DNA from 2 places in the Pseudoalteromonas sp. MEBiC 03485 genome. Region 1 is predicted to be linked to the other one. Evidence: predicted binding sites of a transcription regulator. Region 1 holds the regulator's gene; the other holds the start of a gene.
What was found. The regulator NrdR, encoded in region 1, represses ribonucleotide reductase genes. The targets are predictions, from matches to a motif close to AAACACNANATNTNGTGTTT.

Region 1 (6,202 bases):
GATCTTATACCCAAAAGGTAAAATATCATTAGCGCAGCAAAAACTATTCACTACTTTAGGTAATAACATTCACTGCTACGCCGTTGATGGTAGCTTTGATGACTGCCAAAGTATGGTAAAACAAGCTTTCTTAGACGATGAAATTAAACAAAAGCTAGGTTTAAACTCAGCGAATTCAATCAACATCAGTCGTTTAGTTGCGCAAGTATGCTATTACTTTGAAGCAATTGCGCAATTACCAAAAGAGCAGCGTAGTAAAGCGCATATCTCAGTACCTAGTGGTAACTTTGGTAATGTATGTGCGGCGATGATTGGTGCTGTACTTGGAATGCCTGTTGCTAAATTAAGTGCCACAACTAATCAAAACGACACTGTGCCACGCTTCTTGCGAAATAAAGAGTGGGCGCCAAATGACACACTTGAGTCTTTATCGAACGCAATGGATGTGAGTAAACCGAATAACTGGCCACGCGTTCAATTTATGCTAGATAACGAATGGTTTAGCTATGATGACTTTTATTCAAGCTGTGTTGGTGAAGAAGAAACAAAAGAGGTGATGAAAAAAATTCATCAGACTGGCTATATCGCAGAACCTCATACTGCAATTGCTTATCAAGGCTTGAAAGAAAATCTAGCTGACGGTAGTGCAGGTATATTTTTAGCGACCGCACACCCTGCTAAATTCAAAGACAGTGTAGAGCAAATTTTAGACATTGAACTGCCAATGCCAAAACCGCTTGCTGATGCATTGGCAAAGCAGTGTTTGGCTGAAGATATTAAGTTTGATTATCAATTGCTTCGAACAGAGCTGCTAAATAAATTAGCTTAATACTAAAAAAAGAGCGGCGAAGCCGCTCTTTTTTAATGAAGTAATGAATGACTATGACGGTTTAAAACTCGCATGCATAAAATGACCACCGCAGCAATACATAGCAAAATACTGATCACTGAGACTAATTCATTTTGTGTCCATTGCATCAAAGTGAAAGCCGAAATAAAAATAATAAATGGTTTAAATTCATAGTAGTAGTTGGACTTTTTTTGTTTAACTCGCTGGCTTATATGATCTGTTCTTCTAGCTTCTGAGCGCATTCGCCAAATGTTAGCGCCTAATAAAAATAAAGTTACACCAATTAATGTTGGTACATAATTATTTGCTAATGTGATGCAGCTCATGCCGAGAAAGAAGTATCCGTAGGGGACTAATTCATATATAGGTTTAGCTAACATGTACTTATACCATCCTTGATATTGACTAGGAATATAAGCTTAGTTCGCTTCTATTGAAACGCAATAAAGCGTTGATAATTTTATCTAGAGTGACATTTTAAAAATATATGTAATATTTTAAATCTATAATTTTTTTTTATGTATCAATAAAAAAATATCATTATTAAAACACTGTGAAATAAATTCAATCCCTGTTTAAATATGTTCATCTTTACAAGATAGGCAAAAGTGCGTTTTAAGCGTACAATACAGCCTTCAAAAAACACCATACACGTTGCCTTAGGAGACCCCATGTTAGAACGTAGCATGAATATTTCGGATTTCGATCCAGAGTTATTTGCAGCCATCACTAAAGAGACGGCTCGTCAAGAAGAGCACATCGAACTGATCGCGTCTGAAAACTACTGTAGCCCACGCGTACTTGAAGCGCAGGGTTCTCAGCTTACCAACAAATACGCTGAAGGTTACCCAGGCAAACGTTACTATGGCGGTTGTGAGCATGTTGACGTTGTTGAGCAACTAGCAATTGATCGTGCAAACGAATTATTCGGCACAGATTACGCTAACGTCCAACCGCATGCGGGTTCACAAGCAAACGCAGCTGTTTTCCAAGCTCTTCTTCAGCCGCATGATACAGTACTAGGTATGAGCTTAGCTCATGGTGGTCACTTAACTCACGGTTCACACGTTAACTTTTCTGGTAAAACGTATAATGCAATTCAATACGGCCTAAATGACGAAACTGGCGAAATTGATTACGCTCAAGTTGAAGCACTTGCATTAGAGCATAAGCCAAAAATGATCATCGCTGGTTTCTCTGCATACTCAGGCGTTGTTGACTGGGCTAAATTCCGTGAAATCGCTGATAAAGTTGGTGCATATTTATTCGTAGATATGGCTCACGTTGCTGGTCTTATCGCAGCGGGTGTATACCCAAGCCCAATTCCTCATGCACACGTTGTTACTACGACAACTCACAAAACATTAGCAGGCCCTCGTGGCGGTCTAATCGTTTCTGCATGTGGTGATGAAGAGATCTACAAAAAGCTAAACAGTGCTGTTTTCCCTGGTGGTCAAGGTGGTCCTTTATGCCACATCATCGCTGCTAAAGCGGTTGCTTTCAAAGAAGCATTACAGCCAGAGTTCAAAGCGTACCAAGCACAAGTTGTTAAGAACGCTCAAGCTATGGTTGAAGTACTTCAAGAGCGTGGCTATAAAGTTGTTTCTGGTAAAACAGACAACCACTTATTCCTTCTTGACCTAATTGACAAAGATATCACAGGTAAAGATGCTGACGCTGCACTAGGTAACGCTAACATCACTGTTAACAAAAACTCAGTACCAAACGACCCACGTTCACCGTTCGTAACGTCTGGTCTTCGTATTGGTTCTCCGGCTATTACTCGCCGTGGTTTCAAAGAAGCTGAGTCAAAAGAGCTTGCAGGCTGGATCTGTGACGTACTAGACAACATCAACGATGAGTCTGTACAAGCAGAAGTAAAAGAGAAAGTTAAAGCTATCTGTAAAAAATTACCAGTTTACGCTTAATTACTGGTTAAACCGTAATTAAGATAACAATAGCGTTGTTTTTTGCTATTATAAAGGCCGCTTAGTAAGCGGCCTTTTTTTGTTTTTTATAAACGGAAGTTGAACCCTATGCATTGCCCTTTTTGCACCGCAAAAGATACCAAAGTAATTGATTCTCGACTTGTTGGCGGTGGTCACCAAGTTAGACGTCGACGTGAATGTAACGAATGCCATGAGCGCTTTACCACCTTTGAAGGCGCTGAACTTGTGATGCCAAGAGTGATTAAGCAAGACGGTAGTCGCGAACCATTTAACGAAGATAAGTTACTCAATGGCTTGCATCGCGCTTTAGAGAAACGCCCAGTTAGCACTGAGCAGGTCGACGAAGTCGTTAACATTATTAAATCTCAACTTCGTGCTACTGGTGAGCGTGAAATATCTAGCCATTTAATTGGCGAGTGCATCATGGAGTCACTGAAGAAACTCGACAAAGTGGCCTATGTGCGTTTTGCATCTGTATATCGTTCATTTGAAGATATTCGCGAGTTTGGTGAAGAAATCGCTCGTTTAGGTGATTAACTATGTCATTCACAGAGCTTGATATTGCTTATATGGCGCGTGCCATTGAGCTTGCTAAACAAGGGCGTTTTACCACGACTCCAAACCCTAATGTTGGCTGTGTACTGGTTAAAGATGGCGAAATAGTCGGTGAAGGGTTTCATCAACTAGCAGGGCAGGGCCATGCTGAAGTAAATGCCTTGGCTGTGGCTGGCGACAATGCGAAAGGCGCCACAGCATATGTAACTTTAGAGCCTTGTAGTCATTATGGACGCACTCCGCCTTGTGCCGAAGGTTTAAAAGCAGCTGGTGTCAGTAAGGTTATTGCTGCCATGGTCGATCCTAACCCTGCGGTGAGTGGTCGTGGTCTACAGATTTTAGCCGATGCTGGTATTTCAGTGGCATCCGGTTTACTTGAGCAACAAGCGCGTGACCTAAACAAAGGCTTTTTAAAGCGTATGGAAACAGGGGTACCATATGTGACTTGTAAAATGGCCTGTAGTTTAGATGGCAAAACCGCGCTAAATAATGGTCAAAGTAAATGGATTACTGGTCCTAAAGCGCGCCAAGATGTGCAAGCATATCGTGCGCAAAGTTGCGCTATCTTGACGGGGGCTGACACAGTCATTACTGATAATGCAAAACTCAATGTGCGCGTTGATGAACTGCCATTTGCTATGCCTACATCCTTGCCTTTGCGCCAGCCTACTCGAGTGATTATTGATTCACAAAATAGGTTAACGCCTGAACTTACATTATTTAGCATTGAAAGTCCGGTGATTATTTTCACTACATCGCTTGATAAACAACATCAATGGCCTCACTTTGTTAAACACGAAGTTGTACCAGCAGTTAATAATAAAGTTGATTTATCCGCGGTTTTAAAGCGTCTTGCTGAACTACAATTTAATCAGATATGGCTCGAAGCAGGAGCGACCCTTGCAGGGGTGTTTGCTGAGCAGGATTTAATTGACGAATACATCGTTTATATTGCCCCTAAGTTAATAGGTGATATGGGCAAAAGCTTACTAAACTTTGCAGAAGTTACCGTGATGAGTGATATCACTGAACTGACTTTTACTGATACAGTGATGATTGGCGACGATATTCGCTTAACAGCTACAAAGCAAAGCAAGCCACAAAAATTGAAAAATAAAGAGTAGCACTATGTTTACTGGAATTATTGAAGCAACAGGTAAAATTGTTGAACTAACACAAAAGCAAGGCGATCTGGCTATTCGTATTCAAAGCACTAATTTGGATATGAAAGACGTCAAGCTCGGTGACAGTATTGCCACTAATGGTGTGTGTTTAACGGTTGTCGCTAAACATAGCGATGGTTTTAGTGCTGACTTATCTAACGAAACAATCAGCTTAACTGGGTTTGCGCATTATAAAAAAGGACAAACAGTCAACCTCGAAAAAGCCATGCAACCCGTTTCTCGCCTAGGCGGGCATTTAGTATCAGGTCATGTTGATGGTATTGCGACTGTAGAAAGTATCAGTCCTAATGCCCGTGCAACAGAGTACTGGTTAAGTACAGACAATGATTTAATGAAATACATTCCGTACAAAGGTTCGGTATGTATTGATGGCATTAGCTTAACGGTCAATGAGGTCGAACAAAACCGCTTTAAGCTTACTATTGTTCCGCATACCGCTGAACAAACAACGATTGCAGAATTTCAGGTGGGTACTCAGGTGAACTTAGAAGTTGACCAGATTGCTCGCTATTTAGAGCGCCTAATAAAAGGGGCCGAACAACCTTCCCGTTCAGACATATCAATGAGCTTGCTAGCACAAGCTGGCTTTATTAAATAAGCAAAGATAGTCACTATTAATAATACTCTCATGGGCATATTATGAATTTACACAGCGCGCAAGAAATTATCGATGACATTAAAGCCGGTAAAATGGTTATTTTAATGGACGATGAAGACAGAGAAAATGAAGGCGATTTAATCATCGCAGCAGAGCATATCAGTGCAGATGCCATCAACTTTATGGCAACGCATGGCCGTGGTTTAATTTGTTTAACTATGACACAAGAGCGTTGTCAACAGTTAGAGTTACCACTCATGGTTAAAAATAATGGTGCTGCTTTTTCGACTAACTTCACCATGTCTATTGAAGCGGCGAAAGGCGTAACGACAGGTATTTCTGCAGCTGATCGTGCTCGTACAGTACAAGCTGCTATTGCTAAAGGTGCCGTGCCAAGCGATATTGTTCAACCGGGGCATATCTTTCCTATTATGGCGCAGCCAGGTGGCGTGCTAACTCGAGCGGGTCATACCGAAGCGGGTTGTGATTTAGCGCGTTTAGCGGGCCTTGAGCCTTCATCAGTGATTGTTGAAATCTTAAATGCTGATGGCACTATGGCACGTCGCCCAGATCTTGAAATTTTTGCTAAAGAGCATGACTTAAAGATTGGCACTATTGCAGATTTAATCGAATACAGAAACCTAAACGAAACCACCATCGAGCGTGTTGCCAAGTGTAAATTGCCAACTGATCACGGCGAATTTGATTTAGTTACTTACAAAGACACCATTGATGGTCAACTTCACTATGTCCTACAAAAAGGTGAAGTATCTAAAGATGAGCCGACGTTAGTTCGTGTTCACTTACAAAGTACCTTCAATGACATCTTATTATCAGATAGAAGTGCTGATCGTAGCTGGGGCTTATCAGATGCTATGGCTTATATCGCTGAGCACAACGGCGTACTGGTTATTTTAGGTAAGCAAGAATCAACGGAAGACCTAGAAGCAACCGTTAAAGCATTTGCTGCACAAGATGCTGGCGAAAATGTTAGTCACCGTAAATTCCAAGGTACATCGCGTACTGTGGGGGTGGGTTCACAGATCCTTGCTGATTTAGGTATTGA
Region 2 (6,202 bases), 2.6 Mb from region 1:
TCACGTACTGGTAAGATAGCGGTAATACGCTCATCAGCTTCAAGTGGTAATAAGTTAACAATTGGCTTACCACGCGCTGCACGGCTTGCTAATGGTAACTGATAAACTTTCAACCAATATAAGCGACCTGCAGTTGAGAAACACAGAATTGTATCGTGTGTGTTAGCAACCAATAGACGCTCGATGAAGTCTTCATCTTTCATCTTGGTTGCTGACTTACCTTTACCACCACGGCGCTGTGCTTCGTAATCAGAGAGTGGTTGATATTTAACGTAACCTTCGTGAGAAAGCGTTACGACAACGTCTTCTTCATTAATTAGGTCTTCAAGGCTAATATCGTGAGCAGCGGCACTGATTTCAGTACGACGTTCGTCACCATATTGCTCTTTAATTTCTACTAGCTCGTCGCGGATAACTTCCATTAAACGATCTGGGCTTGAAAGAATGTGTAAAAGCTCAGCAATTAGATCAAGTAAGTTTTGGTACTCGTCTAAGATTTTCTCATGTTCAAGACCTGTTAGTTTGTGTAAACGTAGGTCTAAAATTGCTTGTGCTTGTTGCTCAGATAAATAGTACTGACCGTCACGGATACCTAAATCAGCGGCTAACCAGTCAGGACGTGCTACGTTATCTTCACCTGCCTTTTCAAGCATAGCTTTAACTGTACCAAGTTCCCAAGGACGAGCTGTTAATGCTGCTTTTGCTTCTGCTGGGGTTGGTGACTTACGAATAAGTTCGATAATCGGGTCGATATTCGCAAGAGCAATCGCTAAGCCTTCAAGCGTGTGAGCACGGTCACGGGCTTTACGTAAATCGAATACAGTACGACGTGTAACAACTTCACGGCGGTGAACGATAAACGCTTCAAGCATTTCTTTTAAGTTGAAACACTTAGGTTGGTTGTTATCAAGTGCAACCATGTTCATACCAAACACAGTTTGTAACTGAGTTTGTGCATATAGGTTGTTTAAGATTACTTCACCAACATCACCACGTTTGATTTCGATAACGATACGCATACCGTCTTTATCTGATTCGTCACGTAGTGCGCTAATACCTTCAATCTTCTTATCTTTAACTAGCTCAGCGATTTTTTCGATAAGGCGCGCTTTGTTAACTTGATAAGGAATTTCGTGAACAATAATGGTTTCACGACCAGTTTTTTCGTCAACTTCGATTTCAGCGCGAGCACGGATGTATACTTTACCACGACCCGTTAAATACGCCTGCTCAATGCCTTTTTTACCATTGATAATCGCCGCAGTCGGGAAATCCGGACCCGGGATATATTCAATAAGGTCAGCAATTGACATGTCTGGGTTTTGGATTAGCGCTAAACAACCATTGATAACTTCTGTTAAGTTATGAGGTGGGATGTTTGTCGCCATACCAACAGCGATACCCGAAGAACCATTTACTAATAAGTTAGGTACTTTAGTAGGTAATACGTCAGGAATTTGCTCAGTACCGTCGTAGTTAGGTACGTAATCAACCGTTTCTTTTTCTAAATCAGCTAATAATTCATGTGACATTTTCGCCATACGGACTTCCGTATAACGCATTGCTGCCGCAGAGTCACCGTCAACAGAACCAAAGTTACCTTGGCCGTCAACAAGCATGTAGCGTAATGAGAAAGGCTGCGCCATACGAACGATGGTGTCATATACCGCGCTGTCGCCATGTGGGTGGTACTTACCGATTACATCACCAACAACACGTGCTGATTTCTTGTAAGGTTTATTCCAATCATTATTGAGTTCGTTCATTGCGAACAAAACGCGGCGGTGAACAGGCTTTAAGCCGTCACGTACGTCTGGCAATGCACGACCTACGATTACACTCATGGCATAATCAAGGTAAGAATTTTTTAATTCATCTTCAATATTGACTGGCAGAATTTCATTGGCGAGATCAGTCATTTGATTTCACATTCCTTCAGTATTGACTCATTAAGAGGCAAATCGCCGTCTTAAGAGCTTTAGTTATTATTTCCTGACCATGCTATCACAATTTATTTAGATTTACAGGCGCTAAATCTTTGCGATTTATTAATTTACCCCTATATAATGGCCTCAGATTAACGAGGAAGTTTTTTATGACCGAGCATCAAAATGTAGATAATGCAGAAATTGCAAAGTTTGAAGCCATCGCAGAACGTTGGTGGGACCGCGACGGAGAGTTCAAACCCCTTCATGAAATAAATCCTCTTCGCTTGGATTTTGTCGCAGATAAAGTGGGCGGCTTATTTGATAAGGAAACCTTAGATGTTGGCTGTGGTGGCGGCATCTTAAGTGAAAGCATGGCCCGTATGGGCGCTAAAGTAACTGGCATTGATATGGGCCAAGAGCCATTAACCGTTGCTAAGTTACATAGTTTAGAAACAGGCGTGCCTGTTGATTATATAAAAGTACCTGCAGAGCAATTTGCTGCTGAGCACCCTGCTCGCTTTGATGTTGTGACGTGTATGGAAATGCTTGAGCATGTTCCAGATCCCGCTTCTATTATTCGCGCTGTAGCAGAACTTGCTAAACCTGGTGCCGATGTATTCTTTTCAACATTAAATAAAACACCAAAAGCTTATTTGTTTGCCATTGTTGGTGCTGAAAAGCTATTGAAAATGGTACCTGAAGGTACCCATGACCATAAAAAATTCATTAAACCTGCACAGCTTATTGCATGGGCTGAAGAAGCGGGATTAAAAGTACGCGCCAGTACAGGTCTTAACTATAATCCGTTTTCTAAGCAGTACAGCTTAAACGATGATGTAAGTGTTAATTACATCCTGCACTTTGAGAAACTAGCGTGATGAGTGGTGTGCAAACACCCTCTATCGATTTTGATGCCTTTATCTTTGATTTAGATGGCACTCTACTCGATACTGCGGATGACTTAGGTGGTGCATTAAACCGCGTGTTAGCAGATGCCAATGTGGCCCCTGTTGCTGAACATGTTTATCGCCCTGCTGCTTCTAATGGTGCAAATGCATTATTAGAAGTAGGCTTTGGTGATAAATGGCCAGAACTTGAACAACTCGCTTTGCGCCAACAGCTTCTTGATTACTACGCCGAAGATATCGCTGTACACAGTAAATGCTTTAATGGCATCGAGCAGCTTTTAATTGCACTTGAGCAAAACAATATTAAGTGGGGCATTATGACTAATAAGCCCGGCTTTTTAACTGAGCCCTTAGTACAAGCTATACCCTCTTTGAGTAAAGCGATGGCGGTAGTAAGTGGCGATACATTAGCTGTTTCAAAACCATCTCCCGATCCACTTTTACACACAGCTGAGATCTTAGACGTTGATCCGTGTCGCTGTTTATATATCGGTGATGCTGAACGTGATATTCAAGCTGCAAAAGCTGCCAATATGTATAGTGCAACGGCGTTATGGGGTTACATACCCAGTGTTGATGCTGCTCTTGACTGGCAAGCGGATTTCAATTGGCAAACACCCATTGATGGATTTAACCATATATAGTGTTATTTGATAGATGAAACACCATATATTGTGATTTGATTCACTTTTGAGCATTCTTTGATGATAAAAAAATCAGTCAAAATTTATTTTTAAAAACGATAAATTTTCTGGATCTTTTGTTGATTTCTACAAATTTCGTCTTCTATGAATGTTCAAAGGTTAATGGTTACTAACACAATACGTTTATCCAATAGTTATCCACAAAATGGGGCAATTCTATCCCTTGCAAAACAACGCAGACCACACTATCTTGTGATCTGCAATTTAAACAACACCAGATATTGTGGCTAAATGTTATTCAATTAGTTCACCCTGGTATTGAATAATAATAATTACATAAAGAATACCTTTGTCTTTACAACGATAATTTCCCAAGGAATACAGGCAAAACTATGAACCAACAGCTATCTGTAAGCAAACGTGACGGCCGTAAAGAGTCACTTGATCTAGATAAGATCCATCGCGTGATCGCTTGGGCCGCAGAAGGTCTAGAGAATGTGTCTGTCTCACAAGTTGAATTAAAATCTCATATTCAATTTTATGACGGCATTCGTACCGATGACATTCATGAAACAATCATCAAAGCTGCAGCTGATCAGATCTCTAAAGATACGCCTGATTACCAATACCTAGCTGCTCGCTTAGCTGTATTCCATTTACGTAAAAAAGCATACGGTCAATTTGAGCCGCCACGCTTATATGATCACATCACGAAATTAGTTGAAGACAAACGTTATGATCAACACCTTTTGGTTGATTATACCGAGCAAGAAATTGACGAGTTAGATGCTTACATCGATCACAACCGTGACCTAAACTTCAGCTACGCTGCTGTAAAGCAACTTGAAGGTAAGTATTTAGTTCAAAACCGTGTTACTGGTGAAATTTACGAAAGTGCACAGTTTTTATATATCTTAGTTGCTGCAAGCTTATTCTCTGATTATCCAAAAGAGACGCGTATTGATTACATCAAGCGTTTTTATGATGCGGTGTCTACCTTCAAAATTTCGTTACCTACGCCAATTATGGCAGGTGTTCGTACGCCTACACGTCAGTTCAGCTCATGTGTACTAATTGAATGTGGTGATAGCCTAGACTCTATTAATGCGACATCATCTGCGATCGTTAAATATGTTTCGCAACGTGCTGGTATTGGTATTAATGCGGGTCGCATTCGTGCGCTTGGTAGCCCTATTCGTAATGGCGAAGCGTACCATACAGGTTGTATTCCATTTTATAAGCACTTCCAAACTGCTGTTAAGAGCTGTTCACAAGGTGGTGTTCGTGGCGGCGCAGCTACGCTGTTTTACCCACTTTGGCATTTGGAAGTTGAAAATTTATTAGTTCTAAAGAACAACCGTGGTGTTGATGATAACCGTGTACGTCACCTTGACTACGGTGTGCAGTTCAACAAATTAATGTATAGCCGTTTAATCAAAGATGATTACATCACATTATTTAGCCCATCAGATGTTCCGGGTCTATACGATGCGTTCTTTGAAGATCAAGCGAAGTTTGATGAGCTATACATCAAGTACGAGCAAGACGAGTCAATTCGTAAAAAACGTATTAAAGCGATTGAGTTATTCTCAATGTTTGCACAAGAGCGTGCGAGCACAGGTCGAATTTACTTACAAAACGTTGACCACTGTAATACGCACAGCCCGTTTATCTCGACTGTTGCGCCAATTCGTCAATCTAACCTATGTTTAGAAATTGCATTACCAACTAAGCCTCTTAGCAATGTAATGGACGAAGAAGGTGAAATTGCTCTTTGTACGCTTTCAGCGTTTAACTTAGGCGCAATTGAGTCACTTGATGAATTAGAAGAACTTGCAGAGCTTGCTGTACGTGCTCTTGATAACTTACTTGATTTCCAAGACTACCCTGTTCCTGCGGCTAAAAACGCAACGATGGGTCGTCGTACGCTAGGTATTGGTGTTATTAACTACGCATACTACTTAGCGAAGAACGGTAAGCGTTACTCAGATGGCAGCGCAAATGCCCTAACTCACAAAACATTTGAAGCTATTCAATACTATCTAATGAAAGCATCAAATGAGTTAGCGAAAGAACGTGGTGCGTGTCCTAAGTTTAACGAGACAACGTATTCTCAAGGCATTATGCCAACAGATACTTATAAGCGTGACCTAGATCAGTTCTGTGATGAACCTCTTCACTTAGATTGGGATTCATTACGCGAAAGCATTAAAGAGCATGGTATGCGTAACTCTACGTTATCTGCACTTATGCCTTCAGAGACATCATCGCAAATCTCTAACGCAACAAATGGTATTGAGCCACCACGAGGTCATATCAGCGTTAAAGCAAGTAAAGATGGTATCTTAAAGCAAGTAGTTCCAGATTATGAAAATCTGAAAGATAACTACGAGCTACTGTGGGATATTCCTTCAAACGATGGTTACCTACAGCTTGTTGGTATTATGCAAAAATTCGTTGACCAAACGATCTCTGCAAACACCAACTATGATCCATCTAAGTATGAAGGCGGTAAAGTACCTATGAAGGTGCTATTAAAAGACCTACTGACTGCGTACAAACTCGGTGTTAAAACTCTGTACTATCACAATACACGTGATGGTGCATCAGACTCTCAAGATGAGTTAACACCAGAGGTAGAAGATGACGGTTGTGCAGGCGGCGCTTGTAAAATCTAATTAAATTAATAACATAACAAAAGCGGGCTCATTAGCCCGCTTTG

Region 2: a site for NrdR is predicted at 3,750-3,769, ahead of nrdA (class 1a ribonucleoside-diphosphate reductase subunit alpha). Genes of this name have one in related genera too.

Annotation. Positions count from the first base shown of each region.
Region 1 is NZ_SGBT01000001.1:54,607-60,808, reverse strand. It holds gene thrC (threonine synthase) at 1-829, shown strand, start outside; gene EVU92_RS00285 (hypothetical protein) at 862-1,230, opposite strand; gene glyA (serine hydroxymethyltransferase) at 1,522-2,778, shown strand; gene nrdR (transcriptional regulator NrdR) at 2,887-3,336, shown strand; gene ribD (bifunctional diaminohydroxyphosphoribosylaminopyrimidine deaminase/5-amino-6-(5-phosphoribosylamino)uracil reductase RibD) at 3,339-4,478, shown strand; gene EVU92_RS00265 (riboflavin synthase) at 4,483-5,136, shown strand; gene ribBA (bifunctional 3,4-dihydroxy-2-butanone-4-phosphate synthase/GTP cyclohydrolase II) at 5,178-6,202, shown strand, end outside.
Region 2 is NZ_SGBT01000001.1:2,616,369-2,622,570, reverse strand. It holds gene gyrA (DNA topoisomerase (ATP-hydrolyzing) subunit A) at 1-1,919, opposite strand, end outside; gene ubiG (bifunctional 2-polyprenyl-6-hydroxyphenol methylase/3-demethylubiquinol 3-O-methyltransferase UbiG) at 2,096-2,806, shown strand; gene EVU92_RS12050 (HAD-IA family hydrolase) at 2,806-3,480, shown strand; gene nrdA (class 1a ribonucleoside-diphosphate reductase subunit alpha) at 3,873-6,158, shown strand.